Linked DNA regions of Pseudovibrio sp. M1P-2-3. The protein of the gene in region 1 interacts with the protein of each later gene in a pairwise test. Links are inferred from orthologs where the notes say so. Each region holds a gene or a part of one and is shown on either strand. Other genes may lie near its edges.

The links.
Region 2: the proteins of rho (region 1) and nusG interact in binary tests that used the Escherichia coli proteins (3 or more experiments, as listed by UniProt). The link is inferred for Pseudovibrio sp. M1P-2-3 from one-to-one orthologs.
Region 3: the proteins of rho (region 1) and hfq interact in binary tests that used the Escherichia coli proteins (3 or more experiments, as listed by UniProt). The link is inferred for Pseudovibrio sp. M1P-2-3 from one-to-one orthologs.

What each region holds. Positions count from the first base shown.
Region 1 is NZ_JARRCW010000001.1:4,515,100-4,520,736, reverse strand. The notes cover bases 1,841-4,684. They hold rho (transcription termination factor Rho), read left to right. Parts: upstream 1,841-2,551; coding sequence 2,552-3,817; downstream 3,818-4,684. Other genes in these bases: P6574_RS19935 (GNAT family N-acetyltransferase), read left to right, coding at 3,892-4,470; hemJ (protoporphyrinogen oxidase HemJ), read left to right, coding at 1,880-2,308; hemE (uroporphyrinogen decarboxylase), read left to right, coding at 1,841-1,858. Outside these bases: P6574_RS19955 (pyruvate, water dikinase regulatory protein), read right to left, coding at 1-402; more of hemE, read left to right, coding at 830-1,840; P6574_RS19925 (thioredoxin domain-containing protein), read right to left, coding at 5,603-5,637. UniProt on the Escherichia coli protein: Facilitates transcription termination by a mechanism that involves Rho binding to the nascent RNA, activation of Rho's RNA-dependent ATPase activity, and release of the mRNA from the DNA template.
Region 2 is NZ_JARRCW010000001.1:1,231,938-1,237,610, forward strand. The notes cover bases 2,150-5,029. They hold nusG (transcription termination/antitermination protein NusG), read left to right. Parts: upstream 2,150-3,262; coding sequence 3,263-3,796; downstream 3,797-5,029. Other genes in these bases: tuf (elongation factor Tu), read left to right, coding at 2,150-2,749; secE (preprotein translocase subunit SecE), read left to right, coding at 3,033-3,224; rplK (50S ribosomal protein L11), read left to right, coding at 3,920-4,348; rplA (50S ribosomal protein L1), read left to right, coding at 4,354-5,029. Also shown: P6574_RS05520 (TrmH family RNA methyltransferase), read right to left, coding at 101-925; more of tuf, read left to right, coding at 1,574-2,149; more of rplA, read left to right, coding at 5,030-5,049; rplJ (50S ribosomal protein L10), read left to right, coding at 5,359-5,673. UniProt on the Escherichia coli protein: Part of the processive rRNA transcription and antitermination complex (rrnTAC). The complex forms an RNA-chaperone ring around the RNA exit tunnel of RNA polymerase (RNAP).
Region 3 is NZ_JARRCW010000001.1:2,642,948-2,648,732, forward strand. Bases 1,904-4,895 are described here. They hold hfq (RNA chaperone Hfq), read right to left. Parts: upstream 3,533-4,895; coding sequence 3,275-3,532; downstream 1,904-3,274. Other genes in these bases: hflX (GTPase HflX), read right to left, coding at 1,904-3,274; P6574_RS11475 (D-amino-acid transaminase), read right to left, coding at 3,669-4,541; trkA (Trk system potassium transporter TrkA), read right to left, coding at 4,578-4,895. Outside these bases: hydA (dihydropyrimidinase), read left to right, coding at 1-653; mazG (nucleoside triphosphate pyrophosphohydrolase), read left to right, coding at 997-1,824; more of hflX, read right to left, coding at 1,817-1,903; more of trkA, read right to left, coding at 4,896-5,785. UniProt on the Escherichia coli protein: RNA chaperone that binds small regulatory RNA (sRNAs) and mRNAs to facilitate mRNA translational regulation in response to envelope stress, environmental stress and changes in metabolite concentrations.

The DNA.
Region 1 (5,637 bases):
CAGCATCGTATAGTTAAGCGCTTCCATTCGCTCAAAATATACTTCATTGAGAACATGTTGCCCCCCAACACGCCAAGTTTCCGCAATGTTCAAGTAGTTATGAAACGCATCATACACGGGCCGCAGAATGTTGACGCAAGGAACCCCCAATTCACCGCATTTGTTTCTCAGCGCACTCTCCAGTGCTTCCTCAACAAGCGTAAACAACACAATTCCCGGTGCCCCTTCAATTTCCGAGAGCACGCAATTCAGCTGCGCTTCTGAGCGGATGAGGGGATAGATATGCTCAATCGCTTCTGTACCTTGATATTGAACGCTTGCCGCACGGACAACAGTAATCAAAGTCTCACCAGTTGAGTCAGAAACCATGTGTAAATGGAAGTAGTTAGCATCGTTTCCCATGAAATAATCCCCAACAGGGCCGAGAATCTATGACAAGTGCTGATAACTGAGCCCCTCTTTGAAAACTGTACCACTAGACAGAAATTGATCAACAACTCACAGGCATGAGAAAACGGAATCCGAAACAATCTGCATTCTTTGGATTACACATATTTTTGTGAGTCTTTTCACAAATTAAATTGCAGAAAATCCAACAGATAATTTGTGATATATTATAGCTATATATATGTTTTAATTAGTTTTTTTAAGAGTTATCGACTCCTGTTAGAGACTCTATGCCAATAATAAAGTCCCAGTTTTTAAAATCTCACTAGTGGTTAGTGCATTGTGGAGTTTATTTGATCCATGTAATCCACTGCCTAATAGAAACAAAAACCAATATATAAGAATCTTTATATTAGAGTGATCGTGGAAAAGAGGTTCAGCAATGCAAGCTCATGAACGTAGTGTCATGCGGGTACTAAATGGCGAGAAGCTTGAGCGCCCTCCAATTTGGATGATGCGTCAGGCAGGAAGATATTTACCCGAGTACCGAGCTGAACGCGCAAAGGCTCCAAACTTTCTCGATTTCTGTTACAATCCAGATCTCACCACAGAAGTCACTCTTCAGCCGATCCGCCGTTATGGCTTTGATGCAGCCATTCTCTTTTCTGATATCTTCGTTGTCCCCGATGCACTTGGGTATCCTGTATGGTTTGAAGAGGGCAGAGGGCCTGTATTGGAACCACTCAGCTCTGAGCTCGTTGCAAAACTTGATCAGGCAAGGACAATGGTGCATTTGGCACCTGTTATCGAAACAGTGGAACGCCTGCGTGCACAGTTGCCTAATGAAACCACCCTTCTAGGCTTCTGCGGAGCTCCATGGACGGTTGCCTGCTATTCTGTAGCCGGACACACCACTCAAGATCAAACAGCGGCTAGAATCGGCTCCTATCAAGATCCTGAGCTTCTTGCAGCTTTCATCGACAACCTTGTCGAAGCTTCAATCACTTATTTGATCGCTCAATTGAAAGGCGGAGCCGACGCTCTCCAGATATTTGACACTTGGGCAGGTGTTCTCGATGACACCGGTTTCAAGCGCTGGTGCATTGAACCCACAAAAAAGATCGTAGAGGGCGTTAAAGCGGTCTACCCTGATGCCAAGATCATCGGCTTCCCAAAAGCCTCTGCAGCACGCTTAGAAAGCTATGTTCGGGAAACTAAAGTAGATGCAATTGGTCTGGATTGGACAGTACCCGCTGAAGTTGCCCAGAAAATCCAGAAGCTGGTTCCAGTTCAGGGTAATCTGGACCCAATGAGGCTTGTTGCCGGCGGTAAAGCTCTTGATGAGGGTATTGATTACACAATCGAGACACTGAAGTCCGGGCCACATATCTTTAACTTGGGTCACGGCGTCACACCGCAGACATCTCCGGATCATGTTATGCAGATGGTTAAGCGCGTTAAGGGGCTTTAACAGCAAAGGTAGGGGCAGAAAATGTGGGATGCATATAGCTGGGCAAAGTCCCTGCATATAATTTCAGTAATATCCTGGATGGCTGGAATCTTCTATCTACCCCGGCTTTTCGTATATCATTCCGGAGCCGAAACAGGCTCCCAGATGAGTGAAACCTTCAAGGTTATGGAGCGCCGCCTTCTGAAAGCGATTATGAATCCGGCGATGATGGCCAGCTGGATCTTCGGCTTGTGGACTGTGTATATCCTTGATGCCTATCATGACCTCTGGTTTATACTAAAGGTCTCTCTTGTTATCTGTATGACTGCCTATCACATGGTTTTAAGTGGACATGTGAAACGGTTTGCTGTTGATCAGAATAAAAAGAGTGAGAGATACTTCCGGATTATCAATGAAATTCCTACTCTTTTAATGATTGCCATTGTCTTTATTGTAATCTTCAAGCCCTAATTCTTGTGGCAGAGCTATAAAAATTGAGAAATCTGAGATTTCAGTGTGTTTTGCTACTTGCTGAACTCATCAGATTTCGTTATGTTTATGGCAATCCCACTTCAGCTGGATATATGTGAGCTTATATAACGAAGTCGTAAACGTAGAAGCCTGTCTGAAGTCCTTAATCCCTCCTCCAATTTAATCGATAGTTCTAGCATACAAAATTCAGCATAGAACCAGTAGAAAAGACGACCCCTATTCATGCGGGAAATGAAACTTAAAGACCTTAAATTAAAAACTCCTACAGAACTCCTCACTGTTGCAGAGGAGCATGATGTAGAAAACGCAAGCACAATGCGCAAACAAGAGTTGATGTTTGCAATTTTGAAAAGGCTTGCTGAACAAGATATTGAAATTATCGGTGAAGGCGTTGTTGAAGTCCTTCAAGATGGTTTTGGCTTCTTGCGCTCTCCAGATGCGAACTACCTGCCTGGGCCAGATGATATTTATGTCTCGCCATCGCAGATCCGCCGTTTCTCTTTGAGAACAGGCGACACTGTTGAAGGGCAGATTAGAAGTCCAAAAGAAGGGGAGCGTTACTTCGCACTTCTCAAGGTTAACAAGATTAACTTTGAAGATCCCGAAAAAGCCCGTCACAAAGTTCACTTCGATAACTTGACGCCGCTCTATCCAGATGAACGTTTTAACCTGGAAGTTGAAAGTCCTGCCTCCAAGGACCTATCTCCAAGAATTATCGATCTGGTTGCACCGTTGGGTAAAGGTCAGCGCGCTCTGATTACAGCGCCTCCAAGAACCGGTAAGACTGTTTTCCTTCAAAATATTGCCAAATCCATTACAACCAACCACCCGGAATGCTATCTCATCGTTCTCTTGATCGATGAACGTCCTGAAGAAGTGACGGACATGCAGCGCACGGTGAATGGTGAAGTTGTTTCTTCTACATTTGACGAACCTGCATCACGCCACGTTCAAGTTGCAGAAATGGTCATTGAAAAAGCCAAGAGGCTGGTTGAGCATGGACGCGATGTTGTAATCCTTCTGGATTCCATTACCCGTCTGGGCCGCGCGTATAACACCGTTGTGCCGTCCTCCGGTAAGGTGCTGACAGGTGGTGTGGATGCGAACGCGCTGCAACGTCCTAAACGCTTCTTTGGTGCTGCTCGTAACATTGAAGAGGGTGGCTCTTTAACAATCATCGCAACGGCTCTTATTGATACAGGTAGCCGTATGGATGAGGTTATCTTTGAAGAGTTCAAGGGAACCGGTAACTCTGAAATCATCCTTGACCGTAAGATCTCCGACAAGCGTATCTTCCCAGCTGTTGATATTCAACGCTCCGGTACACGTAAGGAAGAGTTGCTGGTATCCAAGGATAAGCTCAAGAAAACCTTTGTGCTGCGCCGTATTCTCAACCCAATGGGAACTGTCGATGCCGCCGAGTTCCTGCTGGATAAACTCCGGCAGACAAAATCCAATGAAGACTTCTTCGATTCAATGAATACCTAATTGAAGAATTAAAATTGTTGTATTGTCCACCGCACTCCAACTAACTGGAGTGCGGTTTTTATTTGGAATTTCCTATGAAGATACTTGATACACCTACGATAGAAACCGAACGCCTCATTCTTCGTAAATGGGAGAAGCGGGATCTGGAGGGGCTGATTGAACTTTGCTCTGACACGAAGGTTATGGAGTTTTTTCCATCAACCCTGTCTGAGCAAGAGGCAGCGGCCTTTCTTGAACGGTGCCTTGTGAGGCAAGAGGAATTTGGCTCTTGTTTTCCGGTGGTAGAAGATAAAACTTCCGGGGAGTTTCTTGGGTTTACCGGCCTTACTATACCTGCATATCAAGATAAGCTTGAGTTTGGACCTTGTGTGGAAATCGGTTGGCGCTTGTTACCAGGTTGCTGGGGCAGGGGCGTTGCATTGGAAGCGGCAACTGCATGGCTGGACTATGGTTTCAAGCAATGTGGCTTGCATGAAATAATTGCGTTTACGACAAAAGAAAATGTTAAGTCCAGACGAGTTATGGAAAAACTGCGCATGACATACAACAGTGCGGATGATTTTAATCACCCGAGCCTGTCTCCAGATCATCCGCTCGCCATGCATGTTCTTTACCGGATGAGAGCCAGTGACTGGTCTGCCATGAAGGCCTAGAGTACATTGCATTCACGCGTTGTACTCTAAAGCAATGAGGCGCAACGCTGAATCGATTGGGGATTCCCAATCAGGTTGATTTGTGATTCACTCCTTTTAGGGAGGAGATCACATGGGCCGGCCACTTTCACTTGATTTACGCCTTCGCTTTAAAAGGCTCATTTTATCCGGGATGAGCGGGCGTGAAGCAGCACGCCGCCTGCTGATCTCTCCAGCATCAGGATCTCGCTTGGCCCGTAAAGTTCGGGAGGGGCAGAGTTTAATCCCGGTCAGGACAGGGCGCCCAAAGGGAGGCGGAAAATTGGAGCCCTACCTCTCCTTCTTGCGCGAGCTGGTCAATCAAGACGGAGATATCACGTTGATGGAGTTATGTGATGCACTTTTCATGGCTGAGGGAGTGAGGGTTCACCATACTTCCGTCTCCAAGGCTTTGCGCCGTCTTGGCTACACCTATAAAAAAAATCGTTGGTGGCAACCGAGCGTGGCAAACTCCATGTACAAAATGCCAGAGATGAATGGCGCCACACCCGTCAGCCTATAATGCGTGATCTGCCTGAGAGACTGGTGTTTCTCGATGAAACCAGTGTTAAAACGAATTTAACCCGGCTGCGAGGCCGAGCCTTTAAAGGGGAACGAGCCCTTGACACAGCGCCGTTTGGACGCTGGCAGAACCAGACCTTTATCGCCGGTTTGACCCACGAGGGACTCATTGCGCCCTGGGTTCTGGACGGGGCCATGAATGGCAAGGCATTCACCACTTATATCACGACACAACTGGCTCCATGCTTGCACCCTAAAACGGTGGTCATTCTGGATAACCTGTCCACACACAAAGTTCCAGAAGCCGCAAGGGCCCTCAGACAAAGCGGGTGTTGGTTCCTTTTTCTGCCGCCCTATTCTCCTGATCTCAATCCTATCGAAATGGCGTTTTCCAAGCTCAAAGCACACCTACGCAGAATGAAAGCCAGAACCTTTGAGACCTTGATAAAGGCTCTGGGTGACATATGCGATCTGTTCACACCCCAAGAGTGTTGGAATTACTTCAAGGCAGCTGGATATGTTTCAGTATAAAGGCTCAAGACTATAGCTTATATATTTAGAGCAAATTCTACATTTGTGATTACACGTTGTTCTAGATCTTAAAGTGCAAGTCCTGAAGTCGAGTGA
Region 2 (5,673 bases), 3.3 Mb from region 1 along the record:
ATTTAGTTTATGAGTGAACGGGGTGCCTTTTATATCTTCGTTGTGAGGCGTTTGGGGGATATTGAGGCGCGTGGCCCTGTTCACTCATGGAGTTGTTTATCTAAAGCCCCATTTTGCTGCGGCAAATATAAAGAGAAAGTATAGCTGCATTGGACACATTAAGTGATTTGATTGGGCCGGGCATATCAAGTCGCGCCAGTGCATCACATTTTTGTCTAATGCCATGCCGTACTCCTTTGCCCTCTGATCCAAGAATAAGAAGCGTCTTGTCACTGAACTCTGTTTCTTCAAGCGAGGCCGGTCCTTCACTATCCAGTGCTATGGCTTGGTACCCCTCCTTTTGCATTTCATCCACAAAGCGCGCCAAGTTTGTAACGCGAACATGATTGATCATATCCAGTGCGCCGCTGGCTGTTTTTGCAAGAACGGGACCCTCTTCTGGGGCGTGCCTGCGCGTCGTTACGACCGCATCTGCGGAGAGCGCGACAGCAGAGCGTAAAATGGCACCCACATTATGAGGGTCTGTAACTTGATCAAGCGCCAAAACCAGACGGCCTGAACCCAACTCTTCTGCGCCCAGATCCGGCAGAGGGTCCACAAGTAAGACAGCTCCCTGATGAACTGCATCTTTTGGTACCAGCTTATCAATTTGTCTGGGAGGCAGAGTCTCAACGGGTACATCAATCTTGATGTTGCGCTCTTGAAGTCTTTGCAGTGCATTTGGGCTTGCAAAGAGCTTGTGCCTCTTTCGTTGTGGGTTGTTGAAGGCAGCTTCAATTGTATGAAGGCCATAAATATGAAATGGTCCCTCTTCCTTGTCCTTACTTATGTAGCGCTTTGTATTAGTCGCATGGCGGGCGTTGTTACCGCTCCGGCGTGGTTCTTTTTGTCCTTTTGGACCTTGTGTCTTTTTTTGATAGCTCATGATGCAGGCAATATCATATGTGTTCACGTTCGCAAGGAAGTTGATCGTACTCTATCTATTAATCCGCGGATCATGAGATAATGGTTACTGATAATCCGTATAGTGCGGGGCAGGGGGGAATATTTTGGCGCTGACGTTGGATAACCCCTACAAAATTCATGGTTTTTCACAGGTAGGAGCGAGAAAAACATAATGATTGTTGATTTTGCACATTGTTTTTAAAAAAGTGCGTTGACAGTTGCGTCTAGGAGCGGCATAAACCGCGCCACAGGAACGAGGCAACGACCTTCGGGTTGGCGCTTAATTTCTGAAATGCAGTAAATCACAGAGTGATTTATGAAGAGTTGGTGCACGGAGGAGTGCCCGAGTGGCTAAAGGGGGCGGACTGTAAATCCGCTGGCTATGCCTACGTTGGTTCGAATCCAACCTCCTCCACCACTAACATTATGGTGTGCGGGTGTAGCTCAATGGTAGAGCAGCAGCCTTCCAAGCTGAATACGAGGGTTCGATTCCCTTCACCCGCTCCATTAACTTCTTTTGTGTTTCAGATCTTTCCTAAACAGATTACGGATTGAAAAATCTCTTTGGTAGAGGCTTCTTTCTCGTAACCTTATTAGTAAATGCTTATTTATATAGAGAGCTACGCCCATGGCGAAGGAAAAATTTGAGCGTACTAAGCCGCACGTCAATATTGGTACTATTGGTCACGTTGATCATGGTAAGACAACTTTGACTGCAGCAATCACTAAATCTTTCGGTGATTTTAAGGCTTACGACGAAATCGATGGCGCTCCTGAAGAGCGTGCTCGCGGTATCACCATTTCAACAGCACACGTTGAATATGAAACCGAAGCTCGTCACTACGCACACGTTGACTGTCCAGGCCACGCCGATTATGTGAAAAACATGATCACTGGTGCGGCTCAGATGGATGGCGCGATCCTCGTTGTTAACGCTGCAGATGGCCCAATGCCTCAGACACGTGAGCACATTCTACTCGCACGTCAGGTTGGTGTTCCTGCTCTGGTTGTCTTCATGAACAAAGTTGACCAGGTTGATGATGAAGAGCTTCTTGAACTCGTAGAAATGGAAGTTCGTGAACTTCTGTCTTCCTACGAATTCCCAGGCGATGATATTCCTATCATTGCAGGTTCAGCTCTTGCTGCTCTTGAAGACCGCGATGACGCGATCGGCAAAGACAAGATCGTTGAGCTGATGGCTGCTGTTGATGATTACATTCCTACTCCGGAACGTCCTCGCGACCTGCCATTCCTGATGCCAATCGAAGATGTGTTCTCTATCTCTGGCCGTGGTACTGTTGTAACCGGTCGTGTAGAGCGCGGTATCATCAACGTTGGTGAAGAAGTCGAAATCGTTGGTATCAAAGATACGACTAAGACCACTGTTACTGGTGTTGAAATGTTCCGCAAGCTGCTTGATCGCGGTGAAGCAGGCGACAACATCGGCGCACTTATTCGCGGCGTAGCTCGTGAAGAAGTTGAGCGTGGTCAGGTTCTTTGTAAGCCGGGTTCCGTTACTCCGCACACAAAGTTCAAGGCAGAGGCATACATCCTCACCAAGGAAGAGGGTGGTCGTCATACACCATTCTTCACCAACTACCGTCCACAGTTCTACTTCCGTACAACTGATGTGACTGGTGTTGTTTCTCTGCCAGAAGGCACGGAAATGGTAATGCCTGGCGATAACATCTCAGTTTCAGTTGAACTGATCGTGCCTATCGCTATGGAAGACGGTCTGCGCTTCGCTATTCGCGAAGGTGGTCGTACCGTTGGTGCCGGCGTTGTAGCTGAAATCATCGAGTAGTGATATAATAAAGTTTGCAGGGTGTGTTGAATTTAATTGGCGCACTCTGGATGTCAGCATCGGTACTTGTCTTTGTAGGCGCTGAAAGTTCGGTGTAAATATAGGGGTATAGCTCAGTTGGTAGAGCGACGGTCTCCAAAACCGTAGGTCGCGGGTTCGAACCCTGCTGCCCCTGCCATTTTAGGCTTGATTTGATGGCTGATGTATCATAGATAGAGTTTTTCGAGCGAGGGTGCGTGAAATGTTTCACGCGCCTTAGTGTCGTGAGATGGGCCGGAGTCGGATGGCAAAAACCAATCCATTTACATTTATTCAACAGGTTCGCACGGAAACGTCTAAAGTTACGTGGCCAACCCGTCGTGAGACAATCGTAACTACGGTTATGGTGTTTATTATGGTGGCTCTTGCGGCTTTGTTTTTCCTTGCTGCTGATCAGTTGATGAGTATGGCGATTACCTGGGTGTTGGGCTTTTAGTCGCTAGCATTTGGCTGGAGTAGGAGCGGAAATTTAGTATGGCAAAACGTTGGTATATCGTTCACGCCTATTCAAACTTTGAGAAAAAAGTCTGCGAAGCCATTAAAGAAAAGGCTAGGCAGCAGGGGCTTGAGGATCTTTTTGAAGAGGTTCTGGTTCCAACTGAGAAGTTTGTTGAAGTTCGTCGTGGTCGCAAGGTGGATGCCGAGCGGAAATTCTTTCCAGGATATGTTCTTGTTAAGATGGAGATGACGAATGATGCCTATCATTTGATTAACGATACGCCTAAGGTCTCTGGATTCTTGGGAAATGATAAAAAGCCCATGCCTATTTCCGAGGCGGAAGCGCAGCGTATTCTTAATCAGGTGCAGGAAGGCGTTGAAGCTCCGAAGCCTTCAGTGAGTTTTGAGGTTGGTGAACAAGTTCGCGTTTCTGACGGTCCGTTTGCTTCTTTCTCAGGTCTTGTTGAAGAGGTCGATGAGGAAAGAGCGCGCCTGAAGGTTACAGTTTCTATTTTTGGCCGGGAAACACCGGTCGAGCTCGAATATGGGCAAGTCGACAAAGTTGGCTGATCCATTTAAAGGGGCGGCAGGTGATGTGCACTTCGCCGGTGTGTAAAACCAGACCGCCCGCCCTCTTGTATCCCTTCTGCTTCTATAGAAAGTGAAGGGAAATATTCCTTTTGGAGAGGATTTATGGCGAAGAAAATTGAAGGTTATCTAAAGCTTCAGGTGCCGGCCGGTTCAGCTACACCGTCCCCACCAATCGGTCCTGCGCTGGGTCAGCGCGGTCTGAACATCATGGAGTTCTGTAAGGCATTTAATGCTAAGACTCAGGATGTTGAGAAGGGTGCACCTTGCCCGACCACCATTACTTACTATTCTGACAAGTCTTTCACTTTTGAAATTAAGACTGCTCCTGCGTCTTTCTTCATTAAGAAAGCTGCTAAGATTAAGTCTGGCTCTCAAACTCCAGGCCGCGGTACTGTTGCTTCCATCACGAAGGCGCAGGTTCGCGAAATCGCGGAAGCAAAGCTGAAAGACCTTAATGCTAACGACGTCGAAGCTGCAATGCTGATGATCGAAGGTTCTGCCCGCTCAATGGGCGTGGAAGTTACGGAGTAAGATCAATGGCTAAAGTTGGTAAGCGTATTAAAGCTGCTCGTGAGGGTGTTGATCGCAATAAGCTTTACTCTCTGGATGAGGCAATCTCTCTCCTAAAGAATAATGGCGCGGTTAAGTTCGATCAAACTGTTGAGCTTGCTATTAATCTGGGTGTTGATCCTCGTCATGCAGACCAGATGGTTCGCGGAGCGTGCGTTCTTCCAAACGGCACAGGTAAAACAGTTCGCGTAGCTGTATTTGCTCGTGATGCAAAGGCTGATGAAGCAAAAGCAGCTGGCGCTGACATTGTTGGTGCAGAAGAACTTGTTAAAGAAGTGCAAGGCGGCGAGATTAACTTCGACACCGTAATTGCTACTCCTGACATGATGCCACTGGTTGGTCGTCTTGGTAAGGTTCTTGGTCCACGCGGTATGATGCCTAACCCAAAGGTTGGCACAGTTACTCCTGATGTGACTAAGGCTGTTAAAGACGCAAAAGGTGGTTCTGTTCAGTTCCGTGTGGAAAAAGCAGGTATCATTCATGCAGGCGTTGGTAAAGTTTCCTTCGAAGAAGGTAAGCTTGCTGAAAACGTTAAGTCCCTCGTGGACGCAGTGGTAAAGGCGAAGCCATCAGGCGCTAAGGGTTCTTACCTGAAGCGTATTTCAGTGTCCTCTACAATGGGACCTGGAATTAAAATTGATCTCGCTTCTGTTGCTGAGTGAATATAAAAGTTTGAAATTATTCCTCTCTTCGCGTAAGAGAGGAATTTGTGGCAAATCTTAATGATTTGCCAATTCCTTGTCCGAGACTGCAGGTGTCGTTTGCGACTTAAGCTTTTTAAGGCCTGCATAGATGGAGTAGAATCATTTGACTGAAATTTTTCAGTTCTTTGGTTCGAACCGTACTGCCTTGCTGCGCCAAACGGCTAGCGAGGGGACAGGAACCCTGAGCGTCGTTTGAAAACTATCAGTTTTCTTGCGGCAAAGGCAAACCGGCGATGAGTTTTACTTGTCGCCAAATGGAGAAGGCAAGTGGAAAGAGCGGATAAGCAAAAGTTCGTAGCGTCCTTCAACGAAGTGCTGTCTGGCGCTGGCGTTGCAGTCGTTGCGCACTATGCAGGTCTTTCAGTGTCCCAGATGACTCAGCTTCGTTCAGAGGCTCGTGCTGCTGGTGGTACTGTTAAAGTTGCAAAAAACCGCCTGGTAAAGCTTGCCCTTCAAGGCACAGATCTAGAGCACATCAGTGATCTTTTCTCAGGCCCAACTGTAATCGTCTACTCTGACGATCCGGTTGCTGCCCCGAAAGTTGCTGCAAACTTTGCTAAGGCTAACGAACAGTTCGTTATC
Region 3 (5,785 bases), 1.9 Mb from region 1 along the record:
AGAGTGAATACGCCAATAAAGATTGGCTGCATGCTGCTCAGCGTGTCATGTCCCCCCCCTTTAGAAACAAACAGCATCAAGATAGTCTATGGGCAGGCTTGCAGGCTGGCTCTCTATCTGTTGTTGCAACTGACCACTGCGCTTTTACTTCCAAACAGAAAAAGTTCGGACTTGGTGATTTTACAAAAATACCGAATGGAACAGGTGGTTTGGAAGATCGAATGCCCCTTCTTTGGACTTACGGAGTAGCAACTGGCCGCTTGACGATGAACGAGTTTGTGGCCCTCACCTCGACCAATATTGCAAAAATTTTGAATATGTACCCCAAAAAAGGAGCTATTCTTGTTGGCTCGGATGCCGATCTCGTGGTTTGGGACCCTAAAAGAGGCAAGACCATTCAAGCATCCTCTCAGCAATCCAGTATCGATTACAACGTCTTTGAAGGTAAAGAAATATTGGGAATGCCGCGCTATACTCTCACCCGCGGGGACGTGGCAATTGAAGAGAGTACGGTCCAAACAAGACCCGGGCATGGAGAGTTTGTTGCAAGAAAACCCAATGCACCCGTCGGACAAGCCCTTTCAAAGTGGAAGGAAATTACTGCACCACGAAAGGTAGAACGCAAAAAAGAAAATATGCCAGCCGGTGTTTAGAAGTCTATTGAGTAGGAGGGGCAGCTCCTCCTACTATCCAGTTCCTACTTTCAACTTTCAACTTTCACCAAGGTAACAATAAAGAATTGGACGTTTGCCCTTCCACCAAACAGGTAACAATTTGCTCTTTTCATAGTTCGCGGATTCGTAACTAGTCACAACTCCGTTTATTAAGCTTTGTATGTGAGTTCCACTTATCGCCATAGCGCTTCCAATATAATCTACTTCACAATAAGAACTTTGTAGACATAAACTCAAACCTGTAACTCATTGCCTTTCCGCTTATAGTTAGATACTACCTCACCAACTTGTACACACTCCAGCAGTAGACCGTATTCACCCAATGAAACCATCAAAAGATATTTCGACGCTTATAGAAATCATGAAGGACCTCCGCACGCCAGTAAGCGGGTGCCCATGGGACCTTGAACAGAACTTTAAATCCATTGCTCCATATACAATTGAAGAAGCTTACGAAGTCGCTGATGCTATCGAAAAAGGTGATATGGAAGATTTAAAGGAAGAGTTGGGTGACCTTCTTTTGCAAGTTGTATACCATGCTAGAATGGCTGAAGAGGTGAGCCACTTCAATTTTGGCGATGTGGTGGAGGCCATATGTCACAAAATGATCCGTCGCCACCCCCATGTCTACGGGGATGAAAAAGCGCGAAACACTGGTATGGCTAAAGGTGTGTGGGATCAAATCAAGCAAAAAGAGCGAGAAGAGCGCAACACCCGCCGGATGGCGCAAGGAGCAGTAGAAGCCTCCTCCTATCATCTGGATAGCATCCCCTCACTCTTTCCGGCTTTAGTAGAAGCAGAAAAACTGCAACAAAGAGCTGCTCTGGTGGGTTTTGATTGGGGGGCAACTGCTCCGGTACTGGATAAAGTCCATGAAGAAGTTAGGGAGCTGTCAGAGGAGGTATTCTCCGATGAAATCGATCTGGATCGGGTTGAAGACGAACTCGGTGATGTCTTATTTGCGGTAACCAATCTGGCGCGCCACTTGGGAGTATCTCCTGAACAAGCTTTGAAACGTTCAAACAGGAAGTTTAGATACCGTTTCCAGTGCATAGAAAAAGGCGCACACAAAGAAGGCCGCCCATTGGACGACCTCACCTTGGATGAAATGGAAGCCTTTTGGGTACAGGCAAAGCACGCCTCTAAATAGGAGAGAAATTTCCATTCCCATCTTCTTTGGCAGACTTCAAAGCATCACTTTGAACAAAGTGATGTGAGAACTTATTTCTTACCCGCTCCTGATGGGCTGCGGGTACTCTCACATGTAGGTGCATTCCATCTTCCTCATCAGCACGCTTCAAAACTTCACAGTGCTGATAGAGCCACGCAAGTCCGGCGCCCTCACTTGCAGGTAGGATAATCTCAACTGTATCTCGTTTCTCAGCCAACTGGTGTTCAATACGCATAAGGAGAGCTCCCATCCCCTCACCCGTTAAGGCTGATAGAGCCACCGGGCCACTTTCCTCTTTAGTTTCCGCAAGAAGTCGATCTCTGTAACCTTCTTCGAGCAGATCTATTTTATTCCAGACTTCAATAACGCGGTCGTTCTCAGAAACTTTAAGCCCCAGAAGCTCCAAGGTTTCATTTACATCCTCAGCTTGAGCCCGCGTATCTTCATGGGCGATATCTCTGACATGAAGTATAATGTCCGCTTCTATAACTTCCTCAAGCGTTGCACGAAACGCCGCGACAAGATTATGCGGTAACTCGGATATAAACCCTACAGTATCGGAAAGAATGACCTCGCTGCCATGAGGTAACTTTAGTCTGCGCAAAGTTGGATCAAGTGTTGCAAATAACAGATCTTTTGCGAACACTTCTGACTTTGTCATCTTATTAAAGAGCGTTGACTTGCCAGCGTTTGTATATCCGACAAATGCAACAACAGGATGGGGAACTTTTTTACGTTGTTTACGATGGAGCGCGCGTGTTCTCTCGACTTTTCTCAGTTCCCGTTCAAGTCTGGAAATACGCTCTTGAATAATGCGTCTATCAGCTTCGATCTGAGTTTCCCCGGGGCCCCCAATAAAGCCAAGGCCACCCCTTTGTCGTTCAAGATGTGTCCATGATCGCACCAAGCGACTTTTCTGCCAAGTCAGGTGGGCAAGTTCCACCTGCAAGCGACCTTCTTTTGTCTGAGCTCGCTCACCAAAAATTTCCAGTATCAAGCCAGTGCGATCGATTACCTTTGTATTCCATTCTTTTTCAAGATTTCTCTGCTGAATGGGGGAAAGGGGATGATCAACGACAACCAACTCAATCTCATTGAGGAGAATTTGACTTTTAATTTCCTCAAGCTTACCCGCCCCGATAAGAGTTCCGGGTTTTACATTCGAAAGACGGATAATACCAGTTTCGATTACGCTAAGCTCAATGGCGGCGGCCAACCCTACAGCCTCTTCCAAACGAGCTTCTGGACTACGTTGGTTACCAAAGGGTCTTTCTGCGCCGCTTTTTGGTTGAGCAAGTACACGGCTGTTTATTATTGGGACTAGAACGAGAGAACGGGTTCCCCGCGTAACCTCGACTTCGCCAGCCTCAATATTTGCATCTCTTTCGAGACGTTTGAGACCGGCTTCCTTCTTATCTTGTAGCTTCAATCAGCTTCCTGTCTTTTCGCCTTCATCATCTGATGGTTCAAACAATTGTACAGGACTATTTGGCATAATTGTAGAGATTGCGTGCTTATAAACGAGCTGTGAATGCCCATCACGACGCAACAGTACACAGAAATTATCAAACCAAGTGACGACGCCCTGTAGCTTCACCCCATTAATTAAGAAAATTGTCAGAGGCGTTTTTTGCTTCCGAACATGATTTAAGAAAGTATCTTGAAGATTTTGAGCGCGGTCAGCCATAACTCTTTTTTTCCTATTTTAGCGGACGCGGCCGCGGCATCCGCCCAGTTTAATGTTCCTATCTGATGCGATCCTGCCCGATTTCAACAAACACAGATTGTTGCCCCTACAAAGGCCCGAACCGAATATACATTGTTTAGGCAACTGCTAGTTTAGTCAACTCAGACCTTTCGTGAAATGTTTTTATTAATTCATGCGTAATTAACCCGACGGAACCATCTCCAACTAAAGTTCCATCTACTTTCACTACTGGTACAATCGGCCCGGAAGCAGAAGTAACAAATGCCTCCGTAGCATTTTGGGCTTCATAAACTGTGAACGGTCTTTCCTCTAGCTGAAACCCCAGCATTTCCGCGAGTTTCACAACACCACTCCTTGTGACTCCTTTCAGAATTCCATGATCATCGGGCCGAGTTAACAACACGTTGTCTTTAGTTACTATCCAAGCGTTCGTTGAACTGCCCTCTGTAATAAAGCCCTCTTTATCCACAAACCATGCTTCGCCGGCCCCTGCATCCCTTGCTTTTTGCTTAGCTAAAACGTTGGGGAGTAACCCAATTGTCTTAATATCTACCCTCTCCCAACGATTCTCCGGTGTCGTTATGACGGCGATACCATTTTGCTGAGCTTTTAACTTCTTCAACTGAGGAACAGAACGCGCTGTTACAACGAGAGAGGGCTTAACTTCGGAACTTGGAAAAAAATGGTTCCTTGAAGATACGCCTCTGGTGACTTGAAGGTAAATTATACCATTTTTAACCAGATTTTTCCGTAGAACCTCCTCCAAGATCCTCTTCAAGGCATTGCGACTCATTGAGAACTGAATGTTCAACTCACGCAAAGAGCGGTCAAGTCGGTTTAGGTGTGCCGTCAGATCTACCAAGTGGCCCTGCAAAACCTCACAGACTTCATAGACACCGTCGGCAAACTGGTAGCCGCGATCTTCAATATGCACGGCTGCAGTCGCGTGGGGAAGATAGCGTCCATTAACATAGGCAACACGAGACATACACTTCTCCTGAGTGCTTGATTGTCATAGAAAATACTAGAAGAACTCCAGTGATACGCGGAACATTTGCTCAACTTGGCGAACTTTATCTGCTACTGCAAAAATTACCACTCGGTCATTGGCCATTACACGATCATCGCCAGTCGGACTGATCACCTCGCCCCTCCGATAAATTGCCCCAATTCTAATGCCTTCAGATAGGTCAATTTCACGTAAAGGCCGACCAACTAGAGGGGAGGTCTCCAAGGCTTCGGCTTCAATCACCTCCGCCGCACCGTTTTGAAGTGCATGAACGGAACGAATACGTCCACGCCTCACATGTTGCAGTATTTTGGAAATTGTGACTTGACGAGGGTTCACAAATGTATCAATCCCCAAAGCATTTGCAAATGCAGGGTAGCTGGAGTTGTTCAGCAAAGCCAAATTCCTTTCGCATCCCATTTTCTTTGCCATCACACAGGATAGGACGTTGACTTCATCAACATTTGTAAGCGCGACTGCGATATCACAATCTTGAACATCCGCCTCTTGTAATACAACCTGATCAAGAGCACTGCCATGCAATACAACGGTGCGCCTCATTTCATCAGCAATGCGAACAGCCCTTTCTCTGGATTGTTCAATAATCTTGACCTTGGTCCTGATTTGCCGACTTTCCAGATGCCGAGCAACATACGAGCCGATATTCCCTCCACCAGCAATAAGTACCCGCTTGGCTTCAGGCTCTTCATGCCCAAAAATACTCAGCGTTCTGCGAACTTGATCCTTCTTGCAGCAGACGTAGGCCAAGTCTCCTTCTCGAATCATATCACCGCTTCGAGGAACAAATATTTTTCCCTGACGGGCAATTCCAACCACTACCGAGTTCAAATCAGGAAACAGACCCGTTAACTGACGCAAGGGGGTGTTGAGAACGGGACAATCTGCTCTACAGTCGATGCCAACAACAATAATATTATCGTCTCCAAAACGGACTGTTTCCATGGCTCCAGGCAGCAAAAGACGCCGTAACACCATGTCCCCTACCTCAATCTCAGGAGAAATAATAACATCAATAGGCATGTTATCCCGAGAGAACAAATTACGATTATCCGAGATGAGGTAACTTTGAGCTCTTACCCGCGCAACTTTAGTTGGAACATTGAAGAGTGAATGGGCAACCTGACAGGCCACCATATTAACTTCATCATAAAGAGTGACAGCAATGATCATATCCGCCTGATCCGCGCCAGCTTGAGCCAGCA